4 regions of the Ruegeria sp. N10 genome follow, and region 1 is predicted to be linked to each of the others. Evidence: riboswitches for the same ligand, from Rfam matches in the RefSeq annotation. Region 1 holds a riboswitch; each other region holds the start of a gene.
The links. A riboswitch is a leader RNA that binds a small molecule or an ion and turns the genes downstream of it on or off. The one in region 1 is predicted to bind cobalamin.
Positions count from the first base shown of each region.

Region 2: another riboswitch for cobalamin. It lies ahead of ACR0JI_RS00320 (DUF1636 family protein); the one in region 1 lies ahead of ACR0JI_RS04715 (ABC transporter substrate-binding protein).
Region 3: another riboswitch for cobalamin. It lies ahead of ACR0JI_RS18785 (hypothetical protein); the one in region 1 lies ahead of ACR0JI_RS04715 (ABC transporter substrate-binding protein).
Region 4: another riboswitch for cobalamin. It lies ahead of ACR0JI_RS19825 (DUF4198 domain-containing protein); the one in region 1 lies ahead of ACR0JI_RS04715 (ABC transporter substrate-binding protein).

Region 1 is NZ_JBQFLY010000002.1:280,502-284,710, forward strand. It holds gene ACR0JI_RS04700 (SH3 domain-containing protein) at 1-373, shown strand, start outside; gene ACR0JI_RS04705 (NADPH:quinone reductase) at 485-1,474, shown strand; tRNA gene ACR0JI_RS04710 (tRNA-Gln) at 1,565-1,639, shown strand; cobalamin riboswitch at 1,801-1,992, shown strand; gene ACR0JI_RS04715 (ABC transporter substrate-binding protein) at 2,146-3,150, shown strand; gene ACR0JI_RS04720 (FecCD family ABC transporter permease) at 3,147-4,196, shown strand; partial or broken gene ACR0JI_RS04725 (ABC transporter ATP-binding protein) at 4,193-4,209, shown strand, end outside.
Region 2 is NZ_JBQFLY010000001.1:65,925-70,133, forward strand. It holds gene cobN (cobaltochelatase subunit CobN) at 1-309, opposite strand, end outside; gene cobW (cobalamin biosynthesis protein CobW) at 313-1,368, opposite strand; gene ACR0JI_RS00320 (DUF1636 family protein) at 1,373-1,747, opposite strand; cobalamin riboswitch at 1,842-2,046, opposite strand; gene ACR0JI_RS00325 (NAD(P)-dependent oxidoreductase) at 2,149-3,144, shown strand; tRNA gene ACR0JI_RS00330 (tRNA-Cys) at 3,322-3,395, opposite strand; gene ACR0JI_RS00335 (protein-L-isoaspartate O-methyltransferase family protein) at 3,620-4,209, shown strand, end outside.
Region 3 is NZ_JBQFLY010000019.1:8,758-12,966, reverse strand. It holds gene rsgA (ribosome small subunit-dependent GTPase A) at 1-867, shown strand, start outside; gene ACR0JI_RS18790 (alpha/beta hydrolase family protein) at 904-1,761, opposite strand; cobalamin riboswitch at 1,895-2,113, shown strand; gene ACR0JI_RS18785 (hypothetical protein) at 2,205-2,612, shown strand; gene ACR0JI_RS18780 (protein-tyrosine phosphatase family protein) at 2,604-3,116, opposite strand; gene ACR0JI_RS18775 (DNA polymerase III subunit gamma/tau) at 3,289-4,209, shown strand, end outside.
Region 4 is NZ_JBQFLY010000023.1:14,161-18,369, reverse strand. It holds gene ACR0JI_RS19835 (cobalt ABC transporter permease) at 1-456, opposite strand, end outside; gene cbiM (cobalt transporter CbiM) at 453-1,064, opposite strand; gene ACR0JI_RS19825 (DUF4198 domain-containing protein) at 1,071-1,856, opposite strand; cobalamin riboswitch at 1,989-2,187, opposite strand; gene ACR0JI_RS19820 (ROK family transcriptional regulator) at 2,309-3,514, opposite strand; gene ACR0JI_RS19815 (substrate-binding domain-containing protein) at 3,689-4,209, shown strand, end outside.

The DNA.
Region 1 (4,209 bases):
CGAAGGCAACGTGCGACGCGGACCGTCCCTGACCCATCGAATCGACTGGGTGTTCAAACGGCGCGGCATGCCGCTGCAGGTCACTGCCGAATATGGCAACTGGCGCAAGGTCCAGGACCGCGACGGCGCGGGTGGCTGGGTTCACTATGCCTTGTTGTCTGGCGTCCGAACGGTGCTGATCGAATCCGAGATGCTGCCTGTTTATGCCCGCCCCGATCCAGCCTCGCCCGTGAACGCTCATTTCGAGACCGGAGTAGTGGCGCGCCTTGGAACCTGTTCGCAGGACTGGTGCCGGATCACCGCTGGCGGATACCGTGGCTGGACATTGAAATCGAACCTTTGGGGCGTCGATCCTTCCGAAATTCGGGAATAGGCGAAAGACGAATTCCGGTATCCGCGGTTGCGCATCGCCCTGAAAAAGCGCGACAAGGTGTTTGAGTTACCGGCCCAATCGCCGCTTAACTCGACCTAAATGGAGGACGCTATGCGCGCAGTCACTTATTCAGCCTTCGGAGACGCTGTCGATGTCTTGCGTATACAGGATATTCCCCTGATCCAGCCTGAACCAGGTGAAGTCACGGTCGAGTTGTCCTATTCCGGCGTAAACCCCTCGGATATCAAGGCCCGTGCGGGAACCCGGCCGGGTGTCACGGAACCCCCGTTTCCGCTGATCGTTCCGCACAGCGACGGGGCTGGAGTCATCACAGCGGTTGGCGATGGAGTACCCGCGGCGCGGATTGGCCGGCGCGTGTGGATTTGGAACGGGCAATGGCAGCGCGCATTTGGTACAGCTGCCAGCCACATCACCCTGCCCGAATCTCAGGCTGTCGAACTGCCCGAGACAGTGTCACTTGAAACCGGGGCAATTCTTGGAATTCCGGGCCTAACCGCAAGCCATGCGGTGTTCTCGGGCGGCGCACCGGGCGGGCAAACCATATTGATCCATGGCGGGGCGGGCACCGTCGGGTATCTGGCTGTGCAGCTTGCCAAATGGGCCGGAGCCAAAGTGATCGCAACGGCCAGCGCCCGCAACTTTGACCGGGTCAAGGCAGCTGGTGCGGATGTCGTGCTCGACTACACCGGTGAACACCTTTCGGATAAGATCCTCGATGCAAATGATGGGCATGCAATCGGTCGAATCGTCGATGTCGAATTTGGACAGAACCTTGCCACCAACGTTGCCGTCATCGCCGAAAACGGCCGTATCAACGCATATGGATCTGCCCGGAATATGACACCTGTCTTTCCCTTTGGACCCATGATGTTCAAGGCCGTGACGCTCGAAGCGGTTCTGATCTACCTGCTGCCCGCGGACTTGCGCGCCACCGCAATAAAGACATTACACAAGGCACTGACTGATGGCGCACTGATCTGCCCCGTTCACAAGGTCTTTACGTTGGAAGAATGCGCTGCGGCCCATGCGCTGGTACAAGAAGGCAACCGTACCGGAGCGGTGTTGATCGATACCAAATGAGGGGCCTTCAAAAAAAATTTACGGCGCTCGCTTTTTTTGCAAAACGCTCTTGAACCCTGCCATCAACAATCGTAGATAGCCGCTCACCGTTGGGGTGTAGCCAAGTGGTAAGGCAGCGGTTTTTGGTACCGTGTATCGTAGGTTCGAATCCTACCACCCCAGCCATGATTTTCCTATATATCACACACCGACGTCCTCGGGGCGGATTGTAGCGCCTTCTCAGCGGCTTGTCTGACGTCAGCACCATGTTGAGACGCGCAGGTTCATGCCCTTGGGAGAAAATGGGAAAGACCCCCGAGTTTTTTCTTGCCGCAGAGTAAGTGTTAAGGTACCCGCGTTTTACCGGTCCCGATGTGGCTAAGAGGGAATCCGAGGTGCCTTTTGGTGCCAACCGGAACTGCCCCCGCAACTGTAGGCGGCGAGCGCTGTCCATTCCGTCACTGGGCCATTTCGGTCTGGGAAGACAGGACAGACAAAGACCCGTCAGTCAGGAGACCTGCCGGTATGAAACCGAAACACACCGGGCGGGGTTGTCCGGGGAGGTTGCCGAAGAAACGCGCCGGGCGGGCTATGTACCACTCTGCGCTCACAGCAGGCAGAAAAGCGTCTGTTGCTTCGGTAAATGCCCATTCACCCGTTCTCTGGTCATTGACACATGGAGATCGATTGTCATGTTTCTACGCACTGGCCTGATTGGCCTTTCCTTGCTGGCTACCAGCGCTGCCGCCGAAGGAAACTTTCCCTTAACCATCGAAAACTGCGGTCACTCGGTCACGTTTGACGCGCCAGTGACGTCGTCAGTCACGGTCGGCCAAGCCGCGACCGAGGTGCTTTATGCGCTGGGTCTGGGCGAGCAGGTTCTTGGAACCTCGGTATGGTTCAACGAGGTGCTGCCTGAATATGCCGAGGTGAATGCCAAGGTAGAGCGTCTGGCAGACAATGATCCCAGCTTTGAAAGCGTTGTTGCCAAGCGGCCGGGACTGGTCGCAGCGCAATATGAATGGCATGTCGGACCCGAGGGCATCGTCGCCACGCGTGAGCAATTTCACGAACTGGGTATTACAACTTACGTAATGCCTGCGGATTGCGTCGGCAAAGACAATACGGTCGGCGGCGATGGCACCCGCCTGCAAGCGTTCTCGACCGATACGCTGTATCAGGGTATCGAAGAACTGGCGGCAGCCTTTGATGTGTCCGAACGCGGCACGGACCTGGTTGCCAAGTACAAGGCCCGCGAAGCCGCAGCCGTCGCCAAGGCGCAAGCCGTGAAACTGGACGACGTGTCAGCCGTATTCTGGTTTTCATCTCCTGAAATGGAAAGCGATCCGTTTGTGGCCGGGCAGAAGGGCGCACCGGGATACATGATGAGCACATTGGGCATCCGCAACGTCATCGAGACGGATGAAGAATGGCCAACAGTTGGCTGGGAGACCATTGCCAAGGCCAACCCGACAGTGATCGTGATTGCCAAGATGGACCGCCGTCGCTTTGCTGCGGACGACTACCTGAAAAAGCTGGAGTTCCTGCGCGCTGATCCGGTGACCAGCCAGATGGATGCGGTCAAGAATGACAGGATTGTCGTTATGGATGCGCAGGCCATGGACGCCACCATCCGCGCGATCCCGGCGCTGGAGGATCTGGCCGAGAAGCTGGATACCATCGGAAACAACCTGTGAACGAGGTCGCCGCAATCTTTCGGCAGGGTTTCAAGGCCGCGTGCCTAACTGTGCCATTGTTGATTGCGGCGGTCCTTGCGGGCGCGATGATCGGGGAAACCTCGTTGTCGCCCGATTTGGTTCTCTCCGTTCTGGTCAACAAGCTGGCCGGAGCGGACCTGCCCGTCGACCCAATTGATCAGGGTATTATCTGGAGCTACCGGATTCCTCGCGCTCTGGTCGCTGCGTCCTGCGGTGCCGGTCTGGCTGTCGCAGGGGTCGTGTTGCAGGCATTGCTGCGAAACCCGTTGGCTGACCCTTATATTTTGGGCATTTCTGCCGGGGCCTCGACAGGTGCCGTGGCTGTAACCATCGCTGGTTTAGGCGGGGGAGCTTTGTCGCTGTCTTTTGGCGCGTTCAATGGCGCGCTTTTGGCTTTTGGTTTTGTCGCATTGCTGGCCCGAGCCTCCGGCGCAGGCGGCGGGCGGGCTGCGACGGCGCAAATCGTTTTGGCGGGAATTGCCGGGTCTCAGTTGTTCAATGCGCTAACGGCCTTTATCATCGCCAAATCCGCCAATGCCGATCAGGCGCGCGGGATCATGTTCTGGCTGATGGGAAACCTCAGCGGCGTGCGCTGGCCGGATGTATATCTGGCCATTCCGGTGGCCTTTGCCGGCTGGCTTATTTGCCGCTTTCACGCCAGAGCTTTGGACGCATTTATTTTCGGCACTGATTCAGCGGCCTCGCTGGGCATACCGGTGCGGCGGGTGCAGGCAACCCTGATCTTCGCCACCGCGCTGACAACAGCGGTCATGGTTTCGATCGTCGGGTCCATCGGCTTTGTCGGGCTGGTCATCCCTCATGCCGCACGGTTCCTTGTAGGACCGGGGCATCGCAGGCTTATCCCAACGGCCGCCTTGATCGGAGCGGTCTTCCTGATCGGCGCCGATATCGTGTCGCGCATCATCATCCCGGGTCAGGTTCTGCCGATTGGGGTGGTTACCGCCCTGATCGGTGCGCCTGCCTTTGCCGTAATTCTGGTGCGCGGCCAGAGGAACGCCCAATGAAGATCGAGGCGCA
Region 2 (4,209 bases), on a different contig from region 1:
AACCTGTTGCAACCCGTAAGACCAATAGGGCACGCCACCGATCAGACGGATCAGGATGCCCTTTGCGCCTTCAAGTGTCTGTTCAACATAGGTGTCGACGGACAGTGGGTGTTTCAATGCTGCAAGATTGGCCAGTCGCAAGGTTGGCATCCGCCCCTCAGGTCCGCCGCCGCGATGCCAGCCCGCCGCGAAAGCGCCCAGGTCACTGTCGGAAAAGGACAGTACAACCAGATCAGCCGGGCTTTGGCCCAGATCGGTTGGGGTCTCGGTTTCCTCGAGCCCGTGGCTTTCGCGAAAGACGACGTGCATGACTTACTCGGCAACCTCGGTCACACCCACTAGGATATCACGGATCTCAGCCTCTTTGATGTCGTCATGTTCGGCAATGACGACCAGGCGCGAGCGGCGCTCTTCACCGGGCTCCCACGGGCGGTCGTATTGGTGACGAACCCGTACGCCGACAGCCTGAACCAGCAGGCGCATCGGTTTGCCAGTGACGGCGGCATAGCCTTTGACGCGCAGGATATTCAGCTCAGTTGCCAGACGTTCAATCCTGGCAACCAGTTCCGCCGGGTCGGTCTGTTCCGGCAACTCGACGATGATGCTTTCGAAATCGTCATGCTCATGATCGTGATGGCCATCGTGATGTGACGGGCGCGCGTCCATGTCATCTTCGGCGGCAGCCTCAAGGCCAAGCACGACACGAACGTCGACGACACCCTCGGCAACCTCGACGACGGGAAGCGGGCGCGGCGCCTCAGCGGCGATGATCTGTTTAGCTTTCGCGACACCTTCGGGACCTGCCAGATCGGGCTTGGTCAGCAGGATGATATCCGCGCACGAGATCTGATCCTCGAACACCTCGGACAAGGGTGTTTCGTGGTTGATCGAGTCATCAGCCAGCCGTTGGGCATCCACCGCTTCAACGTTCGGAGCAAAGCGACCGGCGGCCACGGCCTCGGCATCGGCCAGCGCAATAACGCCATCAACGGTGATCTTCGAACGGATATCAGGCCAATCAAACGCTTTCAGCAGCGGTTTGGGCAGTGCAAGGCCGGATGTTTCGATCAAAATGTGATCCGGGCGCGGTTCCAGCGCCATCAGCGCCTCGATGGTCGGGATGAAATCATCGGCCACGGTGCAGCAGATGCAGCCGTTTGCCAGTTCCATGATGTTTTCCGCAGGGCATTCCGGAATCGCGCAGGACTTCAGGATGTCGCCATCAACACCCACATCGCCAAACTCGTTAACAACAATCGCAAGGCGCTTGCCCTGCGGGTTCTGCATCAGATGGCGCACCAGCGTGGTTTTGCCCGAGCCCAGAAAGCCGGTGATCACAGTGACGGGGAGTTTTTCAAGGTTCGACATGATCTCAGGCTCCAATCGGGGGAATGCGCGAGGCGCAATTTTTGCGGAAATGTTCAGGACGGTCGCGCCATTTCACCAGACCATCGCCTGTGGCCAGATACTTAGTCGCGCCATCGATGATGACATCGACGTGATCGATTTCGTTCAGATTCTCGTAAACAAAGGTCCAGCGATCCGGCCCGCCCCGAAGAACGATGGAACAGCCCTGATCGCAGTTCGAAAGGCATTCGACCGGTTTCAGAGTGATACCATCCGGCAGGACAGCCTGTTCCAGGGCCTTGTGCAACAATGTGCCGGGTCGCTCAGCGTCATCCTCGACGGGCAGACCCCGGCGGCAAGTCGTGCAGACCAGTAGCTCTACCGGTGCGTTCTCGGTCATGTCTCTCATCCCCCCAAATCCTCTTCGCGGGGGACGGGGTTTCATGCGGGCACCACGTCTGCACATGGACCCGACACCGGAACACCCCGCCCGGTTTCAACTTCGGGTGTTGGCAGGTCTCCCGGCTTGCGGATGCCAGAGCGGTCGCTCTGTCGGATGTCCCGCCTTCCCGGCACAGGCCAGTGGCATTGGGCATCCTCTCCGGTCACGGTCGCGGGGGCGGCTGCGCTTGGCGGATGAACCGTTGACGCATTCCCTTTTCATCGGCTGTCGCCGACACCAACGAAAGGGACATGCGGCACCGCTGACCCGCTTGTCAAGCGGTTCGCGCGCAACAAATAAGCCAAGGAGAAAAAAGCGACCTGTAGGCGTCGTTCGGCGGCATGAAGAATGTGTTCGGTATGTGGTCGCATGACGGGAAAACGACGAACTTGGAGATGCGTCATATGAAAGTGGGATTTATCGGTCTGGGTAACGTAGGCGGCAAGCTTTCGGGATCCCTTTTGCGCAACGGCATTGATCTGACTGTGCATGACCTGAACGCGGATCTGGTGGCCGAGTTTGTCGCCAAAGGTGCAAAGGCGGCTGAGGGGCCCGCCCAGTTGATGCGCGATTGCGATGCGGTGATCACCTGTCTGCCGTCTCCGGCAGCATCGGACGCAGTCATGCAGGAGATGTTGCCCGAAGTGGGCCCCGGCAAGATCTGGATGGAGATGTCGACCACGGACGAGGCCGAAGTCAAACGCCTAGGTGCCGAAGTCATATCGCGCGGCGGTGCGGCCGTCGATTGCCCGGTTTCTGGCGGGTGCCACCGTGCCGCGACGGGCAATATCTCGATCTTTGCGGGCTGTAACCGGGAAACGTTTGAACGAATTCTGCCGTTCCTGACGACAATGGGTCGTCGGGTTTTGCACACCGGCGAACTGGGCTCGGCCTCGGTGCTGAAAGTGATGACCAATTATCTTGCCACCGCCAACCTGATCACCTGCGCCGAAGCACTGGTTACGGCAAAGGCTGCGGGGATGGATCTGAACACGACCTATGAGGCGATCAAAATCTCGTCCGGCACGTCCTTCGTGCACGAAACCGAAAGTCAGGTCATCTTGAACGGGTCGCGCGATATTTCCTTCACCATGGATCTGGTGAAGAAGGATATCGGTCTGTTTCAGGAGGTCGCCGACCGCGCCGGGGTGCCGCTGGAAATAAACCCGGTGATGATCAATATCTTTAACGATGGTATCGCACGCTATGGCGAACGCGAGCTTTCACCAAATATTATCAAGCGGCTGGAAGAGGCAACTGGCCTGGATATCACCGCCCCGGGCTTCCCTGCCGAAATGACGGATGATGAGCCGGAGGAGCCGGGATACGAGGTTGTGCCACAAGGGCGCGCCTGAACGTAAAGCACATACCAGACAAAATCGGGCCCCTTGAACGAGCAGGGGTAGGCAGGAGTTCCGAAAAACACGCCATATCTGGCCCGCAATTCGACAGAATCGCGGGCCTTGAACGTCTTGAAATACCGAGCGTCGCACGCGTGTACTGCGGGGTTAAGTCAGCGATTTTGATGTGATTGGAGGCGAGTACCGGAATCGAACCGGTGTACACGGATTTGCAATCCGCTGCGTCACCACTCCGCCAACTCGCCTTTTCAAGTAAAATCAAATACTTGCCGTGGTGTGATTGGGTTTTTAACAGCTTTCCTCTGGGGCGTCCAGTGGATTGCGTGCGAATTTGCCGGCAAGACTGAAATTTGCCGAAGTCCATGCCCAAGAAGGTGATCACGATTCAGGTTGCGGCAACAGGGGCGTTGCTGGAAGGTTCAGGATATGGCACAAGCCCGACATCTTTGGGAATGAGACGAGATATCCAATGACTGACTTCGCAGCCCGGCGCCGCACAATGGTTGATACACAGATCCGCCCCTCTGACGTCACCAAGTTCCCGATCATTGAGGCTATGCTGAGTGTTCCGCGGGAAAGCTTCGTACCCGATTCTCAACGCGAGGCGGCCTATGTGGACGGCCTGATTGATCTGGGTGGAGGGCGCAGCATGCTGGAGCCGCGGACCCTGGCTAAAATGCTGGACGTGCTGAACATATCCAAGGATGAGATGGTCCTCGATATCGCTCCGGCAATGGGATATTCCACGGCTGTCACCGCACGGATGGCTGAGTTGGTTGTGGGTGTTGAATGCGACGAAACCCTTGCAGCCGAGGCGCAAAACCTCTTGGCCGAGGCTGACGTGCACAACGCCATCATCCACGTCGGCGCGTTGGAACAGGGTGTGGCGGAACACGGCCCCTATGATGCGATCATGGTGCAGGGCGGTGTCGAGCAGGTGCCCGATGCCCTGTTGGATCAGCTCAAGGACCACGGTCGGATTGTGTGTCTGTTTGTCAACAGCAACCTGGGTACCGTGCGGATCGGTCGAAAAACCGGTGGTCGCGTCAGTTGGCGTGA
Region 3 (4,209 bases), on a different contig from region 1:
ACCGGTTCATATGCCGTTGGGGATTGGGTCCTTGCCGACGCCGAAAACCGCGTGCGTCACATTCTGGACCGGCGCAGCCTGCTGCAACGCAGGGCTGCCGGTACAGGTGCCGCAACACAACTGATTGCAGCCAATGTCGATGTGTTGTTCATCGTCAGCTCGTGCAACGCCGATTTCAACCTGCCCCGGCTGGAACGTTATCTGGCGCTGGCACATCAGGCCGGATGTTATCCTGTCGTTGTCCTGACGAAAGCTGACCAGTCGGATGACCCCGGCAGTTTCTCGGGACAAGTGCAATCTCTGGACCCTTTTTTGTCGGTACTGGCGATCAATGCGCTGGACCCGGCAGATATCGAAAAGGTTCTGGCATGGTGCCCCAAAGGCCAGACCGGCGCGCTGGTCGGGTCGTCGGGCGTGGGTAAAACGACGCTCAGCAACGCCATGACGGATCAAAACCTCGCCACCTCTGGAATTCGCGAAGACGACGCACGGGGCAGGCACACGACAACGGTGCGCGCGTTGCACCGGATGGGTAACGGTGGCTGGCTGATCGACACGCCGGGAATGCGCGCATTGCGTTTGCTGGACGCTCAGAACGGAATCGACAACGTGTTCTCGGACATCACAGAGCTTGGCCAAAGCTGCCGCTTTTCGGATTGTCAGCACGAGACCGAGCCCGGCTGTGCCGTGCAGAACGCAATCGGCAAAGGCGTTCTTGATCCGGCGCGGCTGGACCGTTGGCGCAAGCTGCGGCGCGAAGATCAACGAAACTCGGAAACCGTTGCGCAATCGCGGGCGCGGGACAAGGCGTTCGGCAAGATGGTCCGCGGTGTCATGCAGGACAAGAAGCTTCGCAAACGGCCATAGCTGCAAGGTGTTATGGAAAACCTGCGTCGCGTCTGATCAGGCGATCAGGCGCGGCCAGACCGCTGCATTGCGCCGGGCAAATGCGCCTATGTGACCAATCTCCGGCAGCCCAAATTCGGCAGGCTTCAGAAGGTAGCGTCTGGCCCCGGGGCCATACAGATCGGCAAGGCGCCAAACCGCCTCGGGCGGAACCATCTGGTCGTCTTCGAACGTGAACAGATCCACAGGTGTTCCAGAACTGCCCCAATGCGCATCAGGCAAATTCTGCCCGATCTCGGGAACGTAGCTAAGAGGAGCTGTGCACCATTTGCGCCATTGCCAGTATACCGAGGCTGGCAGGTCCGAGCCAAACCCGATTGCTTTGCCAGGCAGATAGCCAAGCACCCGCACCATCAGCGGTGCATGGCCATACCAGAACAGCCCCGCCAACCCCCGATAGGGCCATGGGTGATCTTTCAAAGTCACCAGCCCCGAACACACACAGATCATACGGTCGATCTGATTGATATCCGGCTGCACCGGCCCCAGCATCGCACCGACCGAATGACCAATGGTCCAGTGCTGCGCCTTTGGAAACCGCCTGCGCATCTCGGCCCGTGCCGCAGGCATATCGATCAACGCCCAATCCGCCATTGTTGCACGCGCGTCTTTCAGGCGGCCGACCAACGAAAGCCCGTAGTCCCGATAGTCATAGGTCAGGCAAGCCATCCCCCGCTTGGTAGTCAGCCATCGCGCAAAATGGCGATAATAGTCACGCGGCACACCTGTAGCACTGTTCAGCACAACAACGGTTTCCGGCTCACCCACAGGCCGGTACAACCGCGCCGACAAGGTCACGGACCCTGACGGAAAGCTGAAATCTTCGATCAACACCGTCTGTTCCGTATCCAACATGATCCCCGGCTTTCACTGAAACAATCGGTTTGCCTGCCTTCAATGCCGACGACACTAGGCCGGAACATAATCCGCATCCAGCATGACCAAACGTCCGGCCTAAAGATCGGCTTGACTCGGAACGCGATCAGACGCTAGCGGTTGTGTGATGGTTTCCGGCCCCTACAAGAGGTCGGGATGAAAAGGGAACACGGTGCGGTTTGTCTGGTCACACAGACATCAACCAAGTCCGCGACTGCCCCCGCAACTGTAAGCGGTAAGCAATGCCGAAATACCACTGGCCTATGGGCTGGGAAGGTCGGCAGAGCAATGACCCGCAAGTCAGGAGACCTGCCATCGGAACTGAAACCGAAACTCGGGCGGGGTGTCCGGGCAGGTCCTGACGGCGAAATGCTGTCCCACCTGCCCCAATATTCCAGCCCACCACGCGCGGAGGGCGCAGGATGATCTGGAAGACAAAATCACACGAATACAGCGCAACGGTGTGCCAGCGGACAGGGAAAACCTGCCCGGCTTTGGCGCGACTGGCCCGCTCGATTTCGGAAGCCATGGCGCAGGCGGTTTCGGCCACCAGCGAGGATTTCGAATTTGAAGGCAGCAGCGCGCTGTCACATTGCGCAGAAGGGTGCATGGCAACGATCAGAGCGCGATCCGGCAGCGTTCGCATTTTCTGTGGAACACACCCTGACACGGCAACTCGGGATCTGGATGCCTATGCTGATTTGATCTTTGGACCTACATTCAGCACGCTGCCCTCGGGCACCATCGCGAACCTGCCTTGCGCCATGATCGAGGTTTCGACGATCCGCCCCCAAAAAACCGGCTACGCGCCACAGCAGCTTTCAGCTTGATCCCACTTCCACCTGTGCCGGGGTGATCCGGGACGCCCAGGCCAGCTGCGCATCGGTTTCGACAGCGCAGGGGCGCACGGCCCGCAAGCGGTCCAGTGCGTCGCTGGCGCGTTCACCGCATTCAACCATCAGTCGCAGAACAATCATCCCGGATCTGCCACACCCCCCACGGCAGTGTACAAGGACCCGGCCACCGCCCGACAGTGCGTGTCGGGCCGTGGCGCTGACCTCTGGCCAGGCCTTCCGAACCGCTTGCGTCGGTGCTCCAAAATCTTCGATCGGCAGGTGAACCCACCGGCTGGCCCGGCTTTGGATGTCACTGCCAAAGTGCTGCGCGCCATCCTGAAGCATTTCGACATCCGTCGTCATTGAAATCACAAGGCCTGGTTTCCACGCCGCAATCGTATCCAGATCGGTGGCGTAATCCCCGCCACGCCCTGGCATTGAAGTAAGGGCAAGCGTTCCGCCTCCGACCTGCAGAGCAAAAATGACCAGCTGCGACATGAAGTGCGTCCTCCCCCAAGGTACTCTTTACAAAATGAGTCATTAAATCCGCTGGTCCAGTTTAGTTGGAAACCAGTCCGTTTCTGAAACAAAAAATCATCTCGCCCCACAGTGGACGCGGACTGCCGCCGCCACTACGCTGTGCCGAAGCACCGAATCCGAGCGAGTAGACATGACAGACACGCCCAGCCCCGCCTATCAGGTTCTCGCCCGCAAATACCGCCCGGAAACCTTTGCCGACCTGGTGGGTCAAGATGCTATGGTGCGCACCCTAAAAAACGCTTTTGAGGCCGACCGGATTGCGCAGGCCTTTATCATGACCGGCATTCGCGGAACGGGAAAAACCACCACGGCGCGGATCATCGCCAAGGGCATGAACTGCATTGGACCGGATGGAACCGGAGGGCCGACAACAGAGCCTTGCGGTCAGTGCGAGCATTGCGTCGCAATCATGGAAGGTCGCCATGTCGATGTGATGGAAATGGATGCGGCCAGCCGTACCGGCGTCAACGATATCCGCGAGATCATCGACAGTGTCCGCTATCGCGCCGCCAGCGCGCGCTACAAGATCTACATCATCGACGAGGTTCACATGCTCTCGACCAGCGCATTCAACGCGCTGCTCAAGACGCTCGAGGAACCGCCCGCACATGTGAAATTCATCTTCGCGACCACCGAGATTCGCAAAGTGCCGGTCACGGTTCTGTCGCGGTGTCAGCGCTTTGACCTGCGCCGGATTGAGCCCGAAGACATGATCGGTCTGCTGCGCAAGATCGCCGGGGCCGAGGGCGCGCAGATTGCCGACGACGCACTGGCGCTGATCACCCGCGCTGCAGAAGGGTCGGCCCGCGACGCGACCTCATTGCTCGATCAGGCAATCTCGCACGGGGCCGGTGAGACGACGGCAGATCAGGTCCGTGCGATGCTGGGTCTGGCCGATCGTGGACGGGTTCTGGACCTGATGGACATGATCCTGCGCGGTGACGCGGCAGGGGCGCTCACTGAACTGAGCGGTCAATATGCGGAAGGCGCAGACCCTCTGGCCGTGCTGCGCGATCTGGCCGAAATCACGCATTGGGTGTCCGTCGTAAAG
Region 4 (4,209 bases), on a different contig from region 1:
AGCCGCGATTTCCCGACGCAGCGGGCGCAGCTCATCCCGCACGGCCCTGGCAATGACCTGTTGTTGTTCAGTGCTGAGCACCGCCGCTGTCTGGGCAGGTGCGTTTGTTGGCGGGGTATCAGGTTCCGCTTCAACGCCCATGATCCGGGCGACATCCGCAGCGGGCATGGTGACCTCGGCCACATGTCCGGCACCAAGGTTTGCAAAGAATGTATGGGCCACCGGCGCGTTTGGCGTGTAGATAAAAAACCCGTCTGCATCTGTTACGATACGGCCCAGCTCGGCTCCGTCCGGGCCGTTGACGATGACCTCGGTATCGCTTGCCATGTCGCCGTTGGAAAAGCCGATTTCGCCTTCGATGGCGTCACCGGATTTAAACACTCCGGCTATGACCTTATGCGCCAAGGCAGGTAGGGGTGCACAGCACAGCGCCAGAATGATTGCCAGATACCTCATGCGACCGCTCGTTTGACAAACAGCTCGGGCTTGACCTTGCGCGCCAGCAAAACCGCGAACCCGGTCAGGATCGCCTCAATCGCCATGACAGGAATATGTGCAAAGAAAACAAGCTTGGCCGCAGGCAGGAAGGCATCCCCGGACAAGGCCAGTGAAAACGCAACCATGCCGGTTGTGGCGGCAATGGCAAAGGCACCGCCGACCCCGCCCCATATCGCACCTTGCAGAGGTGAGCCGTGGGCGATCAGGCGGCTAAAGATCAGTCCGGCCAGAACCGCGGGCAACGCGATGTTCAGGGTGTTGATCCCCAATACCGTCAACCCGCCAAAGCCAAAGAAGACGGCTTGCAGCAAAAGCCCGACGAACAGGGCCGGGAATGCGGCCCACCCCAGCAAAAGCCCGGCCATACCGTTGAGGATCAGGTGCACCGACGACGGACCAATAGGAACATGGATCAGCGATGCCACGAAAAAGCTGGCTGACAGCACCCCCGCAGTGGGGATGCGATCAAGATCCAGCGACCTGAGGCCCATGGCAATTCCACCCGCCGCAGCGACGGCGCCGCCGATCACAACCGGGTTGGACAAGGCTCCGTCAACGATATGCATCTACGGTTACTCCAAATCCCAGGCGCGGATCCAGATGACCGCGTCCTGGCTGAGTTCTTTGCCATTGTGTTCGGTCACGGGACCGGCGCCGAGCGCTGCAAAACCCCAATATCCGGCTTTTGGAACGCCGAATGTGAAATACCCGTTATCATCCGAAGTTGCGACCAATGCACCACCCGGCAACGGCGAGACGGTCGGGGCCGAAGCAGCCGTGCTTTCCATGTCCGGTTCTGCGGCCATGTACTCGATCTCGATCTCGGCACCCGCAACCGGTTGGCCTTCTGCCATAACTCGACCCGTAAAGGTCGAACCCGCGATGATGTTGGTCGGTTTGTTGAGCGGGATGATCTCAACCGGCAAGCCCACCGGGTTCATCCAGTCGGTCGGCAATTCGTTGCGGTTCAGGAATGCCTTGGCGATCTGCTGGATATAGATATCCTCAGACCCCTCGTAATAGGGCTGGGGAACTGTCACCAGCACATAGTCGCCCGACCGTTTGACCGGAACATAACCCGTGAATGCCGCGCCTTCGTTTTCCCCACCGGTGAAACGCACGGGTTCCAGAGTGTCCAGCAGGTCGGTTTTCTGACCGTTGTGGATCACGTAGAATTCCTGCGGCTTGTCCAGATCCATGACATGCCCGTTCGAGAACGGATGCCAGAAGATCAGCTTGACCGGAACATTCCCCGGTGCGTCGATCATGGTGTCAGAGGTGTATTCCAGCAGGAAATGCGCATTTGCCATCGCTGGAAGCGCCATCGCCACAGCGGCTGCAGAAAGCAGCTTGGTCATCAATAGTCGTCCTTGTCCCATCGTACCAACCCCGGTACGAGATGCGTTTTGACTGCGGGGACGTCCAAGCCGAGCTGCTTTTTCAAGCATCCTGCTCCGACGCACATCCCGTCGCCGATTAGGAGTGCCCTTGTCAAAGGCACATGTCCGGCAGGTATCCTGACTTGCGGGTCAAAGCGTTGGGCTGGCCTTCCCGGATTAACTCCAGTGGCACTTCAGCCCTGCTCGCCGCTTACAGTTGCGGGTGCAGTTGCGGAATTGGGCCAAAGCCCGCACCGCATTCCCTATTGATTCCAGAGCACGCCCCGGAACCGGACATGCCGAGCGGCTTGCCAGACTTCTTCGGCATCCGTCAACGATCAATTGCGCTGGCTGTCAAAAAGTTCAGCGGGCAATGCCCTTTTTCCGGTTGATCCGCTTTGGATACAGGTCGGGGTTTTTCGGGGATGAACCTACCCCTCGAGCAGGTATCTTTCCGACAATGGCAAACTGGCCGCCCCCAATGACCGGGCATCCGGGCCCGCCGCCCCTGCCAGCACCAAGGGCCGTTCAAGCCCGGTCAGGTTCATATGGGATAGTTTGAGCTCAACCCTTTCCACCAGCCGCGCCTTGATATCAGCAGGCATCCAGCCATCAATCTTGACACATTCGAAATCGATCAGGCTGCAAGAAGAGACGATGGCATGGGCGATTCCGTGCGCCGCCTGGTTCAGCCAATTCTCAAGGTGGGTTTCCGGTACGTCCCAATGCAGTGTCGTTTCCCAGATTGAACCGGCTGTTGCGGCATTTCCACCAACCGCACGCTCCAGCACATAAAGACTGGCGACATCTATCAACGGTTTCACTCCGCCCACTTCGTCCGGCACAGGCAATGGGCCAAGCGCACCGGCATTTCCCCGCCCTGAAAAGATGGAGCCGTTCAGAACCACCCCGCCCCCGATGAAGAAGCCGACATAGAAATACAGGAAATCTCGCGGGCCTTCTGCAGGGCCAAACACCAGCTCGGCACCGCAGGCGGCCGTTGCGTCGTTTTGCAGGAAAACCGGCACGTCATAGCTAGCGGCCAACGCGCCTTTCAGGTCCGCGTCACGCCACGGATCCATTTTCTCCTGCGGAACCTGCAATGTCTGTGCCCAGTCCCAAAGGTAGAATGGCATCGCAATCCCAAGACCCGCGATCCTGCCGCGCGCTTCGGGCGACAGCGACGTCATCACTTTGTCGAGGCTTTCCTTGGAAAAGCTCAGTGTCGCCTCGGGCGTCGGAAAATCATAAGTCCGCCGCTCACGGTGCCTGACATTGCCAAGGAAATCCGTCAGCACCAGCTCGGTACTGCGCCGCCCGACTTTGAGCCCAAAGAAATACGCGCCATCCGGATTCAGGCGCATGGGAACCGAGGGCTGCCCGACTTTTCCCCGGATCGGTTCGCCCCGCAGAAGCAGCCCATCGGTTTCCAACTGGCGCATGATGACCGAAACCGTCTGTGCCGACAGCCCGGTCATCCGCGCGATCTCAGATTTTGCAAGGGCCTGATGGCGCCGGACCAGTGACAGGACAAGCCGTTCATTTCGGGCCCGCATTCCGCTTTGATTGGTGCCGCGCATGTCTGGCTCGCGTACGCCAGCGGTATTGTCCAAAGAGTTGTTTGCAGACACGGCCATCCCCTTCGTGACGACAATGTTGAAACCCTTCCTTTCTGTCAATAATAAATAAGAGTGATTTATTTATTGACTCAAAATTCGAATCTTGTGATGGTTTTCACGTTCGATCGGGCCGGATTTCGCCCGATCAGACGTATGCCCTGACGGGCATTGGGAAAACTGGGAGGACTACCGATGAAACTTGCGAAACTTGCAGGCGCTACGGCGCTGGCGGTTACGGCCATGGCAAGCAGTGCAATGGCCGAAGGTGAAACCGTTTGCCTGATCACCAAGACGGATACCAACCCTTTCTTTGTCAAAATGAGAGAGGGCGCGACAGCCAAAGCCGAAGAGCTTGGCATGACGCTGAAGGCCTTTGCCGGCAAAGTCGACGGCGACCACGAAACTCAGGTTCAGGCCATCGAAACCTGCATACTGGATGGCGCAAAGGGTATCCTGCTGACCGCGTCAGATACGTCGTCTATCGTTCCGGCGGTGCAGCAGGCCCGCGATGCCGGGCTGCTGGTGATTGCGCTGGACACCCCGCTTGAGCCTATCGACTCGGCCGACGCGACCTTTGCCACCGACAATTTCCTTGCGGGGCTTCTGATCGGACAATGGGCAAAAGCCACTCTGGGAGATGCGGCAAACGACGCCAAAATCGCCACGTTGGACCTTGCGGTCAGCCAGCCCACTGTGGATGTGCTTCGCAATCA